Regions from separate parts of the Proteus columbae genome, predicted to be linked through region 1. Evidence: predicted binding sites of a transcription regulator. Region 1 holds the regulator's gene; each other region holds the start of a gene.

Region 1 (6,996 bases):
AGTTCAATGATGAACTGGCTTTTTTATCGAAGATCTCATTATTTTTATGCGTTTCAATACCGAAACAATAAAAATTAATTACTGTGCTTCTTCTTCACCACGGTATTTATCAGCAGTCTCTTTTAATAACTTCTGTAATTCACCGCGCTGATACATTTCTAAAATAATGTCACATCCACCGACTAATTCACCATCTACCCATAATTGTGGGAAGGTTGGCCAGTGTGCATATTTTGGTAGTTCTGCACGAATATCTGGGTTTTGCAAGATATCAACATACGCAAAACGCTCACCACAAGCAGAGATAGCTTGAACTGCCTGAGCAGAAAAACCACAACTTGGTAATTTTGGTGAACCTTTCATGTATAAAATAATTGGGTTTTCATTGATCTGGCGTTCAATTTTTTCAATAGTCGTCATTTGTAAGTCCTTACAGCCTTTTATATTCGATATGCTTTATAGGGGAAAACATGAAAGAAGAATACCACTTTATATTAGAAACCTCTATATAAGTTTAGTTCTCGATATAAAACAATAAGTTGGTATTAATCTATGAGATTATTGATGAGAAAAAACACAATAAAGCATAAAAAATAAATCAATGCGTTACCGATGGTTATGAGTGTGTTTTATCCTATTAGCTCCCTTTTTATTTTTGCAGTTTTTCCTTTCTTAATTTTAAGCGCATTTTTTCTTCACTTGATTTTAAAGTATATAAAGCACTGCTTTATTATGAAATGAAATAACAACGGCTTTAGGTGGTGTTGGTTTATAGAATAAGCAAGAAGAAAAGAACAAGTCACTTTTATATCAAAATCAATATATTAAATTTCATAATCTATACATTAAGATAAAACGCTACTTTATTAAAAGGATATAATGTATATAAATAAGTTTGTTATAAACCTTGATGAGTATTAACTATGGATATGATTTTGCTGTTTCTTTTAGTGGGATGTATCACTGGCTTTTTTGCTGGACTACTTGGCATAGGAGGCGGTGCAATCATTGTTCCAGTAGTTATGTATGTAGTGAGTCAACAAGCTATCCCAACAGATATGGTGATGAAAATTGCCTTATCTACCTCGTTCTCTGTCATTATATTTTCCACAGCATCTTCAGCGTATTCACATAACAAACATAAAGCCATTTTATGGCAGCAATTTCCTCTATTATCTATCGGCACTATCATTGGTATGCTTGTTGGGACATTTCTGGTACAAAAAATGTCAAACACGATATTGCAAATCGTGTTCTGTATTTTCATGGTATATACCATCTATGGATTATTAACCAAAAAGAAAGAAGCAGAACGCATAGAAAATGTGAAAGATCCTGTTGTTTCAAAACCGGCATTAACCAGTGGTGGCTCTTTAATTGGCTTTATATCCAGCTTTATCGGCATTGCTGGTGGGACTATCACCATTCCTCTTTTAAGTCATTGGGGATTTAATACACGCAAATGTATTGCAACCTCTTCAATGATTGGTGTCATCATCGCTTCCATTGGCACAATCATGGGTATTATCTATGGTTGGAATCAAACAAATATTGATGACTATTATTTAGGCTTTGTTTATTTACCTGCCTTTATTGGAATAAGCATTACCAGCATTCTCTTCGCCCCTGTCGGTGTAAAAGTTGCTTATCGCCTACCTATTCCAAGAGTTCGCCAAATATTTGCATTATTTCTATTCTTAGTCGTAGTGAAAATGATGTATACACTGATGATAGAGTAAGCAGAAAATGCAACAATCAGAGGATATAGGCTCTAAACACAGTCGATATTTTACTGCTTTACGAGTTGCTCTGTGGGATATACTCTTATGAGTATAATTAATCTATATGGCTTATAACTATAGATAAAAGATATTTAGCTGTTATTTCAGCAGATTTTTGTTAAAATAATTAGCAAAATAGTAACAACTTAGTGATTCATTTGCCTCATTCTATCAATTCAAATGATTTTGATGGAATGATTTCAGGCACAAAACCCGAAATAGATAGTTTAAAGGAGTACGCAATGTCTTTCGAATTACCAAAATTACCTTATGCGTTAGATGCTCTTGAGCCACACATCTCTAAAGAAACTTTAGAATATCACTACGGCAAACACCACCAAACTTACGTAACCAATTTAAATAACCTGGTTAAAGGTACTGATTTAGAAAGCAAATCCTTAGAAGAAATCATCAAATCTACTGATGGTGGTATCTTTAATAATGCAGCTCAAGTATGGAACCACACTTTCTACTGGAACTGTTTAGCACCAAATGCAGGCGGCGCACCAACAGGTAAAGTTGCTGATGCTATCAACAAAGCATTCGGCTCTTTTGAAGAGTTCAAAAAGCAATTTAATGATGCGGCAGCTAAAAACTTCGGTTCAGGTTGGACTTGGTTAGTTAAAAAAGCAGACGGTTCAGTTGCGATTGTTAACACGTCTAATGCTGCTACTCCAGTTTCAGGCGCAGACAAACCACTGTTAACAGTAGACGTATGGGAACATGCTTACTACATCGACTACCGTAATGCGCGCGTTAAATATTTAGAAGAGTTCTGGGCACTGGTTAACTGGTCATTTGTTGAAGCTAACCTTGCTTAATTGAGCTTGATAATCAAAGGTGAGTGATTGAGATTCATTTTTGGTGACAAAATAACAAAGGGCCTTGAGCCCTTTGTTATATTCAGATATTCGATAATCTATTATTTAAATTGATCGGATATTCTATAAAGCAGTGATTAGAACAACATAGTCGAAAATAAAACAATCATAACAAGCGCTGCTACTGCTGTACTCAAACCAAATTTCAGATCCGTATCCATCTATTTCTCCCTCAAAATGATTATAATACACTTTTTTAACCATAACCTTGTCATGGTTAATTATTATCACATATCAAAATTTGCTAAAATAGCGACTAGTGCACAATTTATAACATTGATTAATACTTTCACTTTTGAGCTAGATCATACAAAATTCACAGCTAATCGCTAAATTATTGCCAGTGTTTGCCCTATGTATGACTATACTGGCAGTTAAACCATAAAATTAGATAAAAGAGACCAATGAAGGTCAGGAGTTTTCCACACCATGGCAACAATAAAAGACGTGGCAAAACGCGCAGGCGTATCAACCACGACTGTTTCTCATGTGATCAACAAAACACGTTTTGTTGCTGAGAACACACGGGCAGCAGTTTGGGCCGCTATAAAAGAATTAAATTATTCGCCTAGTGCCGTTGCGCGTAGTTTAAAAGTCAATCACACCAAATCTATTGGCCTGTTAGCCACGTCCAGTGAAGCTCCTTACTTTGCTGAAGTGATTGAAGCTGTTGAAAATAGTTGTTATAGCAAAGGCTACACACTGATTTTATGTAATTCACATAATAACCTCGATAAACAAAAAGCCTATTTAGCGATGCTGGCACAAAAACGTGTTGATGGGTTATTAGTCATGTGTTCTGAATACCCCGATCACCTTCTGACACTGTTAGAAGGCTATCGTAATATTCCAATGGTTGTCATGGATTGGGGTAAGGCGCGTGGTGACTTTACCGATACGATTATCGATAATGCTTTTCATGGTGGCTATATTGCGGGTCGTTACCTTATTGAACGTGGTCATCGTGATATTGGTATTATCCCTGGTCCATTAGAACGTAATACCGGTGGTGGTCGCTTACAAGGTTTCTTAAAAGCCATGGAAGAAGCAAAAATCACAGTAAAAGATGAGTGGATTGTACAAGGCGACTTTGAGCCAGAATCTGGTTATAAAGCCATGTATCAGATGCTAAATCAAAAACATCGCCCTACTGCTGTTTTTTGTGGTGGTGATGTGATGGCAATGGGCGCAATTTGTGCCGCTGATGAGCTAGGTTTACGTGTTCCTTTCGATATTTCCATTGTGGGTTACGACAATATTCGTAATGCGCGTTATTTTACGCCAGCATTAACCACAGTCCACCAGCCAAAAGAGCGTTTAGGTCAAATGGCTTTGTCAATGTTGCTTGATCGCATCGTCAACAAACGCGAAGACGCCCAAACAATCGAAGTTCATCCACGATTAGTTGAGCGCCGTTCAGTTGCTGACGGTCCTTTTATTGACTACCGTCGTTAATTCAGATTTATTCGGCTATCTGATTTCTAGCGAAGCCATTCCTCATTTAAGGTTTGGCTATCTCCAAGATAATCTAACAACCATGTCAAAGCGGGTGATTCACTTTTATCGACCCACGTCAGGCAGCATGGGCTGTCTGGCAATGGTTGTGCCAGTTGTAAAGTAACCAGCTTACCTTGTTCAATTAAAGGTTCAGCACGATGCCAAGGCACCATTCCTACGCATAATCCCGCTAACAAGCATTCAAGCCCCATATCCCATGTCGGAACAACCATTCTACGCTGATTATTTAGCGCCCAAGTGTCACGCTTTGGTAAACTGCGTGAAGTATCTTCTAAGCATAAACTTGGATAAGGTCGCATCTCATCATCCGTTAATGGATGTTGTGCTTTCGCTAAAGGGTGATCAACATGACAAACACAGCGCCAAGGCATAAATCCCATATCTCTAAAACTATAACGTTCACCAATTGGTGAGGCTCTTGTTGCACCAATCGCTAAATCAACACGACCATTAACTAAGGAGTCCCATACGCCATTAAACACTTCAGGGTAGACATACAGCTCAATATCAGGAAAATGGCGGTAGAAATCGAGAATAAGTTGTTGTGTTCTTTCAGGTTTAACAATGCAATCAACTGCTATACTAAATTGACCGCGCCACCCATTAGAAACTTGTTGACAAAGATGCCGAGTGTCATTCATTTTTTTGATAACAGATCGTGCTTCTTTGATGAAAATTTTACCTGCATCGGTTAATTCTACATCACGGTGACGGCGCTCAAACAAAGGAACGGCAAGCCATTCCTCTAATTGCCGAACAGTGTAACTAACGGCGGATGGCACTCTGTGCAATTCTTGAGCAGCGGAGCTAAAACTTCCTGTTCTTGCAACTGCATCAACAACTTCTAAAGAGTATTCTGACCACATAGAGTTTATTCCTTTGAAAATTTTTCACAGCATTAACCAAATATTCCCGTTTCACAAGTAAAATAGGTCTTAGTTACAATACATAAAATGTTCTACATCACATAGCATAGAAAATAAAATGAATTCTAAAACTTCCACACAATCAAAAACACCTATGAGCTTTATGGTGTACCTAGCGGGTTTGAGTATGCTAGGTTACTTAGCTATTGATATGTACTTACCTGCATTTGGTATGATGCAGCGTGAACTCTCTATCAGCGAAGGTGCTATTAGTAATAGCTTAAGTATCTTTTTATTTGGCTTTGCTGTTGCTCAATTACTTTGGGGACCTCTTTCTGACAAAGTCGGTCGTAAGCCTATTCTACTTATTGGTTTAAGCCTTTTCTCTTTAGGCTGTCTTGGTATGCTGTGGGTTGAGAGTGCAACTGGCTTACTTGCTATGCGCTTCCTACAAGCTTTCGGCGTTTGCTCTGCCGCTGTTATTTGGCAAGCTCTTGTCATCGACCGTTTTGATGAATCTCGCGCTCAGCACGTTTTTGCTTTAATTATGCCACTGGTTGCATTATCACCAGCACTTGCACCTTTAATCGGTGCTTCGTTATTAAATCACGGTGGCTGGCGTATGATTTTCATGGTGTTAATGGCTGTAACATTAGTTCTAATGTTACCGACATTAATGCTAAAAAACATTAAACAAAAATCAGTCACTGATGAAAACCAATCTACCGCTTCATTTACGACTTTACTAAAATCCCCTCTCTACACAGGTAACGTATTAGTTTACGCTTCTTGTAGTGCAGGTTTCTTTGCTTGGTTAGCTGGCTCACCAATCATTCTTGAAAAGATGGGCTACTCTCCACAGGATATCGGTTTAAGTTATATTCCACAAACTATTGCATTTATGGTAGGTGGTTATGGCTGTCGTATTTTACTGTCAAAAATGACAGGTAAAACGCTACTGCCACTGTTGTTAATTGGTTATGCTGTCAGTATGACTGCGTTATACCTTGTTGCTAAATTTACTGAGCCAACATTAACGACTATTTTAATTCCATTCTGTATTATGGCTGCAATGAATGGTGCATCATATCCAATCGCAGTATCTAATGCTTTATCTGCTTACCCTGAAATTAGTGGTAAAGCAGCTGCATTACAAAATGCACTTCAACTGGGTCTTTGTAGCTTAGCAAGTTTTATTGTGTCCGCATTTATCAGCCAACAACCTCTGATTAACACCACTGCAATTATGGCGTTAACAGCAATTCCAATGGCGGTTGGCTACTTTATTCAGCGCAATAAATCTGTTACCAAGCACACGATTCAAACCGCAGAATAATCGCTCTCCTTATTTTAAGAATCATCTTAAAAAGGCCATTTTATAAAAAATGGCCTTTTTCTTTTCTAGAGAAAAATATGCTACGTCTCTATACTTACCTATACGCTGTAATAGCGTTTTGTTTATTTTTCTTTCGGATTTTGAGACATTAAACAGATTATTTGCTGATTATGTCAGATTAGTTGTTTTATTAATTCTATTCGTTCAATTCATAATGAACACAATACCATTTTAATACTATCAATCTGTACACATCCTTTCTTAGCTTTATGTTTCAAAACCCGCTTAGTTTACGCGGAGAGTATATGAGTACATCTTGTGTAGAAGAAGGCCGAAAGACCTCCAACGATCCTTATGAAAAGATCGTAATAGAACTGTTAGCTCACACAGATATTCGAATTAATGGTTCAGAACCTTATGATATTCAGGTTCATAATCAGAATTTTTATAAAAGAGTATTACAGCAAGGCTCATTAGGTCTCGGCGAAAGTTATATGGATGGTTGGTGGGATTGTGAGCGGCTGGATATATTCTTTCATAAAGTCTTACGTGCTGGTCTTGAAAATAAGCTCCCACAAAATCTACGTGATATTTTCAAGATTGCGACAGCCCGC
Region 2 (6,996 bases), 1.1 Mb from region 1:
ATTCCTAATAAATTCAGTGCATTATTTAAGAATCCTAGAATAAGTGCACCAATTAATGTACCGATAATACGACCTTTACCGCCTGCAAGACTGGTACCACCGAGAACAACGGCAGCAATAGCATCTAGCTCATAACCATTACCTGCCATTGGTTGTGCTGATGAAAGTCGAGCAACTTCAATGACACTCGCAAGGGCTGCTAATAAACCACATAATGAATAAACGATGATTTTGATTTTATCGACGCTAATACCCGATAAGCGAGTGGCAGATTCATTACCCCCTAATGCATAGATATAGCGACCTAAACGGGTGTGATGTAATAAATACCATGCACTTAAGAAGACAATCATCATGAGCCAAATTGGCGTTGGAATGCCAAATGGGCGACCAATACCAAACCAACTAAACAGATCGGCATTATCACTAAATCCGGTATTAATAGGGCTACCATCGGTATAAACGCGAGTAACACCGCGCAGTAATAACATCATGACTAACGTAGCAATAAAGGCTTGAACTTTACCTTTAGCAACGATAATTCCTGTTACACCACCAATAGCGGCACCTAATGCCAATGCGCCAACAACAGCAACAAGCGCATTAACATCCGCACCCACCATAGAAGCGGCAACGGCACCTGTTAATGCAAGCAATGAACCAACAGATAAGTCGATACCAGATGTTAAAATAACTAGCGTCATTCCAACTGCCATAATGGCGTTAACCGATGTTTGTTGGAGAATGTTGAAAATATTGTTTAAGGTAAAAAAATTAGGGCTGAGTGTGGAAACCACAACAATCAGAAGTAGCAATGCAATCAGCGATTTTTGCTCTAATAGCCAAGCTTTTGAGAACCAACGTTTTGACGCTGGAATTGAATTCGTGCTCATATCAAACTCCTACTTTAGCGTCATATTGTTTACCAACAGCCGCTGCCATTAGCATTTCTTGTGTGACATTGTGAGCGGAAAACTCACCACTAATACGACCTTCATGCATAACCAGAATACGGTCACTCATTCCCATTACCTCAGGCATTTCAGAAGAAATTAAAATGATGCTTAATCCTTCTTGTTTAAATTTATTAATTAGCTGATAAATTTCTTTTTTAGCGCCCACATCAACGCCACGAGTGGGTTCATCAAGAATAAGCACTTTAGGGCGAGTCATTAGACCTCTTGCGATAGCCACTTTTTGTTGATTTCCCCCAGATAAAAAGCCAATCGTTTGATCCATTGAAGGGGTTTTTATATTGAATAATTTAATAAAATCACCGACAGTGAGTTGCTCTTCTTTATGATTAAGTACACCCATACCGCGGCTAAAATAGCGAAGGGCTGTCAGAGACATATTTTCTTTTACCGACATGCCAAGCACTAAACCATCACGCTTTCTATCTTCAGAAATGTAAACAATGCCTTGTTCCAATCCTTCAACCGGCTTTTTGATTTGGCAGGGTTTACCATCTAATTCAACAGTGCCATTGGTTTTAGGTAATGCGCCGTAGATAATTTTCATTAACTCAGTACGACCCGCGCCCATTAATCCAGAAATGCCCAGAATTTCGCTTTCATGTAATGAGAAACTGACATCATGAACATCTTCGCCACTGAGGTTAATGACGTTAAGTTTGGTTTTTCCTTGAGGGATATTAATACGAGGGTATTGGTCTTCTAACTTACGACCCACCATCATTTCAATCAGAGTGTCTTCTTTTAATGAGGCGACAGGTTTTTCACCAATAAACTGGCCGTCTCGCAGTACAGTCACGTCATCACAAATCTCAAAGATCTCTTTTAGACGATGTGAGATATAAACAATGCCACAACCTTGATCTCTTAGTTCACGAATAACGTTAAATAGAGATTCTGTTTCAGTATCGGTTAACGCATCTGTTGGCTCATCCATGATGATGACTTTTGAGCCAAAGCTAAGAACCTTGGCGATTTCTACCATTTGCTGATCACCAATCGATAATTCAGACACTAAACGGTGACTACTGTAAGCAAGGTTTAATCGGGCTAATAACTTATCAGCCTCTACATACATTTTCTTCCAATCGATAGCGCCAAAAGCACGAGTAAACTCACGACCTAAGAAGATATTTTCTGCGATGGTTAATTCTGGAATAAGGTTAAGCTCTTGGTGAATAATGCCTATTCCTGCTTCTTGGGAAGTTTTGGGACCATTGAAAGCACAGCTTTCGCCTTGATAAATGACTTCACCCGAATCTTTTTTATAGATCCCAGTCAGCACTTTCATTAGTGTTGATTTGCCTGCCCCGTTTTCACCTACGAGTGCCATTACTCTACCGGGATAAATTCGAAGTGTGGCACCTGATAGTGCTTTTACACCAGGGAATGACTTATCAATATCTTTAAGTTCAAGTAAAGGTTCCATATTGCCCTCAAAAAGTCACACCAGAAAACAACACAATATTGGCATAAGGCGTACATTCACCGGTTCTAATAACAGCTTTATTTTCAGTAAGTTGCTTTTTGAATGCTTCATGTGAAACATACATTATTTGAATAGGTTTCTTCTGCTCTTGTTCTAATAAATTGAGATAAGAGAGGATTTCATTAAACAGAGAGGGATTGATGGTTTTAATTTCTTCCGCCAGCATCACCGCTTCGATTTGCATTTCATGGGTAACGGTTTGTAAGACTGACATAAAGTCAGGAATACCTTGAGTGAGAGCAAGATCAATTCGTTCAACAGAGGAGGGAATAGGTAATCCAGCATCTGCAATAGTGATTTTGTCAGTGTGTCCTAAACGTGAAATTACACTCGAAATAGGACTATTAAGTAATACACCTTTTTTCATGTTTCCTCCTCAGCGAAACGTTTCGCTGTCTACATAGTAGAAAAGAAAGGTGGGAAAACAAGTTTGATTTATTCATATTGTGAGCGTGATCGAAACGTTTCGTTGGCAAACAAAAAGAAAGAAAAATCTAACTGATTGAATAAATTAACGCTGAATGGATTCAAGAAAGAAAGAGGTTATTTTCAGTGAATTTCATAAAAATGTGATGATGGACAAGGTTGTAATAAAGGCGACAATATGGGGTGTGGAAATGTAAACCAGTATGATAAAAGTAGATAAATCACAGCCTAGAAATACATTAACCTCTCCTGTGGTTAATTAGGAGAGGTTTTTTAATCATTTTAATTCAATTAGTTAGCTTGATAAGCCTTAATTGATTTCTCAATACCTTCTGCATCTAATCCTAAGTCAGATCTGATCTCTTCTTGTCCACCTTGTGGTACAAACAGATTAGGTATACCTAAGTTTAGGACAGGTATTAAGCAACGTTCTTGCATGAGTAACTCGTTTACGCCACTGCCAGCACCACCCATAATGGCATTTTCTTCTAGCGTTACCAACATATCATGCTGTTCAGCCAGAGAAAGGATAAGTGATTTATCAAGAGGCTTGATAAAACGCATATCAGCCACAGTTGCATCAAGTTTTTTAGCAACTTCTAACGCTTCTGGTAGTAATGTACCAAAGTTTAAAATCGCAATACCTTTGCCTTGGCGACGAATAATACCTTTACCCATAGGTAGTGGACTAAGTGGTTGCAATTGTGCACCAACACTAGAGCCTCTTGGATAGCGTACGGCAACAGGACCATCTTGATAGTGATAACCTGTGTGAAGCATTTGGCGACACTCATTTTCATCACTTGGCGCCATAATGACCATATTAGGAATGCAGCGTAAGAATGAGAGGTCAAAAGCACCTTGGTGAGTTTGACCATCTGCTCCCACAATACCACCACGATCAATAGCAAATAAAACAGGCAGTTTTTGAATGGCAATGTCGTGGATCACTTGGTCGTAAGCGCGTTGTAAGAATGTTGAGTAGATAGCAACAATCGGCTTATAACCCCCAATTGCTAAACCTGCTGCAAAGGTAACGGCATGTTGTTCTGCGATCGCAACATCAAAGTATTGTGAAGGGTATTCCTTTGAGAAACGCACCATACCAGAGCCTTCACGCATAGCTGGGGTAATTGCCATGAGTTTTGGATCAGTTGAGGCTTCTTCACATAACCAGTCACCAAAAATTTTGGAAAATGTAGGTCGTGCATTAGGGCTTTTAGGTAATGTCCCAGTTTGTGGATCAAATTTAGGGACTGCGTGCCAGCTAATTGGATCACGCTCAGCAGGCGCATATCCACGACCTTTTTTAGTCATAATATGCAGAAGCTGAGGGCCTTTTAGATCACGCATGTTAGTTAATGTCTGTACTAACGCAATAACATCGTGGCCATCAACAGGACCGATATAGTTGAAACCCAACTCTTCAAACATGGTGCCTGGGACAACCATGCCTTTGATATGTTCCTCTGTCTTTTTCAGTAATTCTTTAATGGGTGGAATACCTGAGAAGACTTTTTTTCCACCTTCACGCAAGGTGGTATACAGTTTGCCAGATAACAATTGCGCAAGGTGATTATTCAATGCACCAACGTTTTCTGAAATCGACATCTCATTGTCATTAAGTACAACGAGCATATCTGGTTCAATATCTCCTGCGTGATTCATTGCTTCAAAAGCCATACCCGCAGTAATTGCCCCATCACCAATCACACAAACTGTTTTTCTGTTCAGCTTTTCTTGTTCGGCGGCGACAGCCATACCTAAACCTGCACTGATAGAGGTTGAAGAGTGACCAACACAAAGTTTGTCGTATTCACTCTCTTCTCGCCAAGGGAAGGGGTGTAACCCATTCTTTTGACGGATAGTATCAATGCGGTCACGGCGACCCGTTAAGATCTTATGAGGATAGGCCTGATGACCAACATCCCAAATCAGGTTATCAAAAGGGGTTTTATAGACGTAATGAAGAGCAACCGTTAACTCAATAGCACCTAAACCTGAGGCGAAGTGACCACTTGAGCGGCTGACACTGTTAAGAAGAAATAGCCTTAGCTCATCACAGAGTTTAGGCAAACTCTCTTTTGGTAACAGGCGCAAATCTTCTGGTGTTTCAACCAACGCCAATGTGGGATATTTTTCGATATCAATGCTCATGTGATGCCTATTAATTAATCACTTGTAATAGGGAAAGAACAGGTAAGCTGCTCTCTTTATTTTTTATTAGTTTTTCCGTTCGACGATAAAACTCGCTAATTGTTTAAGCGTGGTCGTATCGTACTCGTATTGCTCAAGAAACGCTAAGGCATCCAGTGCTTCGTTATACAATTCCTGTGCTTTCTTTTGAGCTTGCTCTAATCCAAGGAGTGCTGGATACGTGCTTTTTCCTGACTCTTGGTCGCTACCTTGACGTTTCCCAGTTTCTTCCGTACTGCCAATGACATCTAAAATGTCATCTTGTACTTGAAATGCAAGGCCAATAGAGTGGGCATATTTATCTAGTGCGGGTAATACATCATGGCCTTTTGAGCCAGCACTAAATGCGCCTAAGCGAACAGCTGCACGAATTAATGCACCTGTTTTGTGTAAATGGATTTTTTCAAGAGATGCGAGGTCAATCGATTTATCTTCGGCTTCAAGATCAAGAGCCTGACCGCCACACATACCTGCAAGCCCGCTGGCTGTTGCTAATTCAGAAATCATTGCAACACGATCAGCCATTGCAACATCAGGCATTGGATTTTTTGCTAAGATCTCAAAGGCGAGTGTTTGTAATGCATCACCCGCTAAAATTGCGTTGGCTTCACCAAATTCAATATGACATGTAGGCTTACCACGACGTAAATCATCATCATCCATCGCAGGCAAATCATCATGAATGAGAGAATAAGCGTGAATACATTCCACTGCGGCGGCTGGTGCATCAAGGTTAAGTGCGGGGACTTTAAACATTTCACCCACTGCATAAACAAGGAAAGGACGTAAGCGCTTTCCACCTAAAAGAGCACCATAATGCATGGCTTTACCTAGAGGCATGTCAGTGAATGGTAAAGCGGATAGCGCTTGGTTTAATGCATGATCAACACGCTGGTGGGCGGAATCTAATTTATGACGGAACGCATCCGTACTTGAAGTTGCGTTACTCAATTATTCTGCCTCTTGGATAAAATCATCAGGAGTTGCATTATCGTCTTCTTTTAGAAGAATACGAACACGCTGTTCAGCGTCTTGTAATGTTTTTTGTCCAACACGGGCTAGACGAACGCCATGTTCAAACTCATTAAGCGCTTCTTCTAAAGGGAGTTCACCGGATTCTAAACGGTTTACGATTTGCTCAAGTTCTTGCATAGATGCTTCGAAACTTGGTGCTTGTGCGATGTCTTCGTTAATTGGTGTCGTTTTCTTAGCCATAATATTTTTGATAATAAAGCATGTTAGCGCTGAATAATAGCGATCATCTTACTACAAGTGAGAAGAAAATTTCTTATTCAGTCGATGATTTTTGCGGGTGAGCCCTAAATATTGGTGATATACTTTGTGACTTTTATAAACTCCAGTCAATTAACATCACTGTAGTTTATGTTTCTACTTAATAACCTATGACCATTGACTATGAAGTTTATTATTAAATTATTCCCCGAAATTACGATCAAAAGCCAATCTGTTCGTATACGTTTTATCAAAATTCTCACTAGCAATATTCGTAATGTACTTAATACATTAGGTGATGAAATCACGGTTGTCCGCAATTGGGATAACATTGCTGTTGTGAGTAAAGATGAAAGCAAAAGTGAAGCGGTATGTGATGCATTAACACGTATTCCTGGTATTCATCACTTTTTACAAGTAGAAGAGCATCCGTATACTGATTTACACAATATTTTTGAGCAAACTTTTGCGGCATTTAAGCATTTAGTTGAAAACAAAACATTTTGTGTTCGTGCCAAACGTCGTGGTAAGCACAGTTTTACTTCAAATGAAGTTGAGCGTTATGTTGGTGGTGGTTTTAACCAACACGTTGAAAGCGCAAAAGTGAAATTAACGCGTCCAGATGTCACCATTAATTTAGAAATTGAAGATGACAAACTTATTTTAGTGAATGCGCGC
Region 3 (6,996 bases), 1.2 Mb from region 1:
TTCATGTTTAAATGCACTAAAATGTGATTTAGATCTAATTTATTTCTACTTTCATTAGGCAAAAGAACATTGTTTGTACTAAATTACAGGTTATAATTTGAAACGATTCAGCTTAATGATACTATTTTAGTTGTTATTTTGTGATATTTAAGTCTTTTTTGCCCTTTATCTAACAGGAGATTTTATGCTCGGCTTACCCACTCAAGGTATCTCTGCCTTTGCTAAATTACAGCAAAAATCGATGCCTGTTCTTTTATTTAAGGTAAGGAACTAGCATGAAACACAGAGTAGCAACCATCACACTTAACCCTGCATATGATCTTGTTGGTTTAAGTAATCCTATTGAACTTGGTGAAGTTAATCGTGTTAAAACGGCTGGCTTCCATGCTGCGGGCAAAGGCATCAATGTGGCTAAGGTTTTAAAAAGCCTTGGCGTTGATGTCACTGTTGGCGGTTTTTTAGGCAAAGAAAACCAAGATGGATTCCAAAAAGAGTTTAGTGACTCTGGTATCGCTAATCGTTTTCAAATGGTTGAAGGTCGTACTCGTATTAATGTCAAACTCACAGAACCCAATGGTAAAGTGACTGACTTCAACTTTTCTGGTTTTGAAATCACAAAACAAGACTGGACTCGCTTTGTTAACGACACGCTAAGTTGGGCGGGTCAATTTGATATGATTTGTGTCAGTGGTAGTGTTCCTCCTAGCGTTGATCTCAATGATTTCACTGCATGGATGACTCGCTTGCGTAGCGAATGTATGTGTTTGATCTTCGATAGTAGCCGAGATGCTTTTGTCGCGGGATTAAAAGCCTCCCCTTGGCTTGTTAAACCTAATCATCATGAATTAGAAATTTGGGCAGGTAGACCCTTACCTGAACTTTCTGATGTTGTGCAAGCAGCACAAACATTACGTCAGCAAGGTATTGCTCACGTTGTGATTTCATTAGGTGAACAAGGCGCGATGTGGGTTAATGCATCAGGCGCATGGATGGCAAAACCACCTAAATGTGATGTCGTGAGTACAGTCGGAGCTGGAGATTCAATGGTTGGTGGTTTAATTTATGGTTTAATGATGCGACAAACCAGTGAACACACCTTACGTCTTGCTACTGCCGTTTCTGCACTTGCTGTAAGCCAAACCAATGTTGGTATTCATGATCGCGAACAATTAGCAAAAATGATGGCTGAAGTCGAATTAACCCCTCTAAAATTATAAGTAATAACACCCAGTGGTAAATTGAATAATATTAAGTAGAATTATCACTGCTTCAATTAAATATATTAACGCTGGGTTATAAAAAATCCAAAATAGAATCTCTTTAATTGATTAATATTTATTTATTATTAAATCAAACTTTATTTTTTCTATTTATTCGATAAATTTCACTTTAATAAAATTTAATAAAGATATTCTAAAGCCAATAAAAACTTATTTCTGTTTTTAGGAGAGTTTATGGAAAGGCCCATAGTACTTTTATGGATACAAGTTATTTCAGTATTATTTTTGGGTGTAAGTTTATTTATATTAGTTGCTGGGGCTCCGATTTATTTATTAGCAATGGCAATGGGTGGCGGCCAAACAATGCTAGTGGGATTGTTCATCATGCTGTGTCTAATTATAACAATGATAATGCAAGTTACAGTATGGATAAAACTAGCTAGAAATAGTAGAAATGCTTACTCTTTTTTAAAAATTTCATGGGTATGTTTATCTATTTCGCTCTTTTTTATACTTAGTATTTCGATGTCATTAACAAATATGTCTGAAGTTAGCTTTGTTGTTTTTTCTATTATCGTTATCTTAACGCATCGACTCTTTTTCTCTGAAAACGTAATTGCTTATTTTGAAGATAAACAAAAAGATAGCGAAAGAGAAACAAGTATTATTAGTCAATAAGTTAATCATCAAACAAAAAAATATCGGATATTAAATATCCGATATTTTTATATTAAACACGCATTAAGTGTTATTACTCAATTGTCGTATTAGTTATTACGACGCCAAGCTGTTCCTTGAGGACCATCTTCTAAAACAATCCCCATCGCTGTTAACGCGTCACGAGCAACATCAGCTGCCGCCCAATCTTTATTTTTACGAGCATCATTACGCTGTTGAATTAATGATTCAATTTTTTCAACTTCACCAGCATCATCCGCTTTAGCACCACTTTGTAAGAAGTGCTCAGGCTCTTGCTCTAACAAACCTAATACTTTAGCAAGCTTACGTAACACTGCGGCTAAGCCATTCGCCGCATTCATATCAACCGATTTTAGACGATTAACTTCACGTGCTAAATCAAACAAGACTGAATAGGCTTCTGGTGTATTGAAATCATCGTTCATAGCGTCAATAAATTGCGCTTCAAACACTTCGCCACCTACTGGTTGAGCATTTGCATCAGTGCCACGTAATGAAGTATAGAGGCGCTCTAATGCAGTACGAGCCTGTTTTAAGTTTTCTTCCGTGTAGTTAAGTTGGCTACGATAATGGCCTGATAATAAAAAGTAACGCACTGTTTCAGCATCGTAATAAGCCAATACATCACGAATAGTAAAAAAGTTATTAAGTGATTTAGACATTTTTTCTTTGTCTACCATCACCATACCAGAGTGCATCCAGTAATTAACATAAGGACCATCATGGGCACAAGTTGATTGCGCTATTTCATTTTCATGATGAGGGAACATTAAGTCTGAGCCGCCACCATGAATATCAAAATGATGTCCTAACTCTTTACCATTCATCGCAGAACATTCGATATGCCAACCAGGGCGACCGTCTCCCCACGGAGATTCCCAGCTTGGCTCACCCGGTTTGGACATTTTCCATAAGACGAAATCCATTGGATTGCGTTTTACGTTAGCCACTTCAACTCGAGCACCGGCTTGTAGTTGCTCTAAATCTTGGCGAGAAAGTAAGCCATAATCAGGATCAGTATCAATAGCAAACATGACATCGCCATTGTCAGCAACGTAAGCATGTCCACGTTTAATTAGCGCTTCTGTTAATTCAATAATTTCTGCAATATGGTGCGTTGCACGCGGCTCTGAATCAGGGCGAGCAATATTTAATGCATCAAAGTCTTTGTGCATTTCAGCTAACATACGAGTGGTTAATTGCTCACATGTTTCATTATTTTCAATCGCACGTTTGATGATTTTATCATCTACATCAGTTACGTTACGAACATAGTTAACATCGTATCCTAAGTAACGCAGATAACGGGTTATGGCATCAAAAGCCACAAATGTACGTCCATGACCAATATGGCATAAGTCATAAATAGTGATGCCACACACGTACATACCTATTTTTCCTGCATGGATAGGTTTAAATTCTTCTTTTTGGCGAGTGAGAGTATTAAAAATCTTTAGCATCAGTGGACGTTCCCGTTTTCAACTGTACGTGTTTATTACGTTTTTATATAAAAGAAAATAACAACTACTATAACATGATATTAATCAGGATATTGGATCTTGAAGACAAAGCAAACTCAAGATTAAGGTTTTTATCTTACTCTGCTTAGCGCTTATTTTCACTGTTCAATCGTTGATAGCGAACAATCAAACTTCTATTATTTGGCTAAATTTTGGCGAAAAGTGTTTTTTCCTTCTATTACTGATTTATTTAGCAAGAAAAAGTAGAGCGAGAAAAAGATGCATACTGACTAAATTAGGCAACTGTGATATAAAAACGGGACTGTTGTTTATGCCCAAATCTGGGTAAAGCTAAAATTATATTAGGATCTGAATATGGTTACTTTTCATACCAATTACGGCGATATCGTGATTAATACATTTGCAGACAAAGCACCTGCAACCGTAGAAAATTTTTTAGACTACTGTAAAGAAGGATTCTACGATAACACTATTTTCCACCGTGTCATCAATGGTTTTATGATCCAAGGTGGTGGCTTTGAACCGGGTATGAACCAAAAAGCGACCAAAGCACCTGTAAGAAACGAAGCAAACAATGGCCTAGCAAACAACCGCGGTACATTAGCAATGGCTCGTACAAACGATCCACATTCTGCTACTGCTCAATTCTTTATCAACGTTGCAGACAACGATTTCTTAAACTTCCGTGCTGAAAACGCAAATGGTTGGGGATATTGTGTCTTTGCTGAAGTTGTTGAAGGCATGGACGTTGTGGATAAAATTAAAGCGGTTTCCACTGGTCGTAGTGGTTTCCACCAAGATGTTCCTCGTGAAGATATCGTCATTAAAAGTGTCACGGTTAGCGAATAAGCCTCACTTTTTATGTGTACGCTTTTTATTGCAGACCTGCATCTAAGTGAACATGAACCGGCAATCACTGCCGGTTTTCTTCGCTTTTTAAAAGAACAAGCCATTCATGCAAAAGCACTTTATATCTTAGGTGACTTTTTTGATTTTTGGATAGGTGATGATGATCCCAATCCTTTACATCAACAAATTGCTCAAGCTCTGATGACGTTAAAAAAGGCAGAAGTGCCTTGCTATTTTATTCATGGAAATCGTGATTTTTTAATTGGCTCTCGTTTTGCAAAAGAGAGTGGTATCACCTTACTTCCACAAGAAAAAGTGCTCGAAATTGAACAGCACCGTATCTTAATTTTACATGGTGATACGCTTTGTACTGACGATGAAGCTTATCAACGCTATCGTAAAAAAGTACACAATAAATTTATTCAGCGCCTATTCTCACTACTGCCTCTATTTATTCGACTGCGTATCGCTGACAAAATGCGCTCACGTAGCCAGCACGAAAATCAGTACAAATCAGATGCCATTATGGATGTGAATCCACAGGCTGTGATAGATACTTTTAAACATTTCAATACAGAATGGATGATCCACGGTCATACGCATCGCCCAGCAATTCATACAGTCAACATTGATGACAAAATACATTATCGTGGTGTATTAGGTGCTTGGCATACTGAAGGTTCTATGTTTAAAGTGACTGCTGAAAAAATAGAATTGATTCATTTTCCCTTTTAAGTTGTTTCGCTTATTTTCTTCATAAAAAGGCTGTTTTTTCTTTACGCAAACGTTTTCCTATGCGTGTTAGCGTGATACTATCATGCTCAGTTTATTAGGCTATATCCGTTTATGCTTACAGGAGCAGTTAAGTAATGTCTTCTCAAGTTGGTCTAAATACCTCTTCCGCTCGTATCGCCATTGTAATGGGCTCTAAAAGTGACTGGACAACAATGTCTCATGCCGCTGATGTACTAGACGCACTACAACTTCCTTATCATGTTGAGATTGTCTCTGCACACCGTACCCCTGATAAGCTATTTAGCTTTGCAGAACAGGCAAAAAGTAATGGCTTTGATGTCATTATTGCAGGAGCGGGTGGTGCAGCCCATTTACCGGGTATGCTCGCAGCAAAAACACTCGTTCCTGTATTAGGTGTTCCTGTTCAAAGTGCAGCATTAAGCGGTGTTGATAGCCTTTACTCTATTGTACAAATGCCAAAAGGTATTCCTGTAGGAACATTAGCAATTGGTAAAGCAGGCGCCGCCAATGCTGCTTTATTAGCCGCTCAAATTTTAGCGTTACACTCACCTGCTATTTTTGAAGCACTAACAGCATGGCGCACAGCACAAACTGACGATGTATTAAATAACCCAGATCCAAGGGAGGCACTATGAAGCCAGTTTGTGTTCTTGGAAATGGTCAATTAGGGCGAATGCTAAGACAAGCTGGTGAGCCTTTAGGAATTGCGGTTTATCCAGTAGGATTAGATGCAGAGCCTGAAGCCGTTCCCTATCAAAAAAGTATAATCACAGCTGAAATTGAGCGCTGGCCTGAAACTGCACTCACCAAAGAGTTAGAACGTCATACTAACTTTGTAAACCGTGATATTTTTCCATTACTTGCTGATAGATTGCCTCAAAAACAACTTCTCGATGAATTGGACTTAGCAACAGCACCTTGGCAACCATTAACGTCACCAACACAATGGTCTGATATCTTCGCTCAACTGGGTGATTTTATTATTGTAAAGCGCCGTATTGGTGGTTATGACGGCCGTGGTCAATGGCGCATTCATCCCGGTGAAGAACAGCAATTACCTGCTGAAATTTATGGTGAGTGTATTGTTGAACAAGGCATTCCCTTTTCAGGTGAAGTTTCACTAGTGGGCGCGAGAAATAGCAATGGTGACTGTGTTTTTTATCCATTAACACACAATCTTCATCAAGATGGCATCTTACGCATGAGTGTTGCATTACCAACCCCTGCATCAGAACTACAACAATCAGCAGAAAAAATGCTAACTGCCATCCTTAATAAACTCAATTATGTTGGTGTAATGGCGATGGAGTGCTTTATCGTTGATAATAAATTACTTATTAACGAATTAGCTCCTCGAGTTCATAACAGTGGTCATTGGACACAAAATGGAGCCTCAATTAGCCAGTTTGAATTACATCTACGTGCAATTTTAGATTTACCCATGCCAAAACCTGAGGTTTGCCAACCGGCAGTCATGGTTAATTTGATTGGCACTGATGTCAATCCTCAATGGCTTTCATTGCCATTAGTTCATTTACATTGGTATGAAAAAGAAGTGCGCCCTGCACGTAAGGTTGGGCATCTCAATCTTGTGTACCGCGATAATCTCCCTCTGAAAGAGACACTAAAATCATTAAGCTCAATGCTCGATGATGCCTATCAGTACCCTATCAAATGGGCTTTAGAAAAATTAAGCTAGCAGTCCGACTCATAAAGTTAGAGAATAATAGCCTTTAAACGAACAGACCTCAGATAAAGAGGTCTGTTATTCGCTATTTTCTCCTGATTATTCAGGTTACTGCACCCATTTGATGGAGTCAGGATGCAAGTCAAGCAACAGATTTTTGGGCCCGCTTATCAGTGGAGTATGCTGATATTATTAGGTTTTGTGTATTTTTTAGCTACCGCAACCACATTTACCTCTTTAGGTGTTGTTCTTCCTAGTATGATAAACGAGCTAGAGTGGAACTGGACTCAAGCAGGCCTTGGCT

What was found. Region 1 encodes PurR, which represses purine synthesis genes. Its sites were predicted from a motif close to CANGCAAACGTTTGCNTG; they were not measured.
Region 2: rbsD (D-ribose pyranase) is a predicted target of PurR. The motif match lies at 2,841-2,858, and genes of this name have one in related genera.
Region 3: purE (5-(carboxyamino)imidazole ribonucleotide mutase) is a predicted target of PurR. The motif match lies at 5,027-5,044, and genes of this name have one in related genera.

The regions. Positions count from the first base shown of each region.
Region 1 is NZ_CP043925.1:1,775,929-1,782,924, reverse strand. It holds gene F1325_RS08625 (Grx4 family monothiol glutaredoxin) at 79-420, opposite strand; gene F1325_RS08620 (sulfite exporter TauE/SafE family protein) at 924-1,739, shown strand; gene sodB (superoxide dismutase [Fe]) at 2,024-2,602, shown strand; gene F1325_RS19560 (YnhF family membrane protein) at 2,740-2,823, opposite strand; gene purR (HTH-type transcriptional repressor PurR) at 3,092-4,117, shown strand; gene punR (DNA-binding transcriptional activator PunR) at 4,144-5,046, opposite strand; gene punC (purine nucleoside transporter PunC) at 5,165-6,382, shown strand; gene cfa (cyclopropane fatty acyl phospholipid synthase) at 6,688-6,996, shown strand, end outside.
Region 2 is NZ_CP043925.1:718,403-725,398, forward strand. It holds gene rbsC (ribose ABC transporter permease) at 1-893, opposite strand, end outside; gene rbsA (ribose ABC transporter ATP-binding protein RbsA) at 895-2,403, opposite strand; gene rbsD (D-ribose pyranase) at 2,411-2,830, opposite strand; gene dxs (1-deoxy-D-xylulose-5-phosphate synthase) at 3,181-5,046, opposite strand; gene ispA ((2E,6E)-farnesyl diphosphate synthase) at 5,113-6,036, opposite strand; gene xseB (exodeoxyribonuclease VII small subunit) at 6,037-6,300, opposite strand; gene thiI (tRNA uracil 4-sulfurtransferase ThiI) at 6,502-6,996, shown strand, end outside.
Region 3 is NZ_CP043925.1:3,022,524-3,029,519, forward strand. It holds gene fruK (1-phosphofructokinase) at 276-1,217, shown strand; gene F1325_RS14235 (hypothetical protein) at 1,455-1,898, shown strand; gene cysS (cysteine--tRNA ligase) at 1,988-3,379, opposite strand; gene ppiB (peptidylprolyl isomerase B) at 3,755-4,249, shown strand; gene F1325_RS14250 (UDP-2,3-diacylglucosamine diphosphatase) at 4,262-4,984, shown strand; gene purE (5-(carboxyamino)imidazole ribonucleotide mutase) at 5,119-5,640, shown strand; gene purK (5-(carboxyamino)imidazole ribonucleotide synthase) at 5,637-6,704, shown strand; gene F1325_RS14265 (MFS transporter) at 6,828-6,996, shown strand, end outside.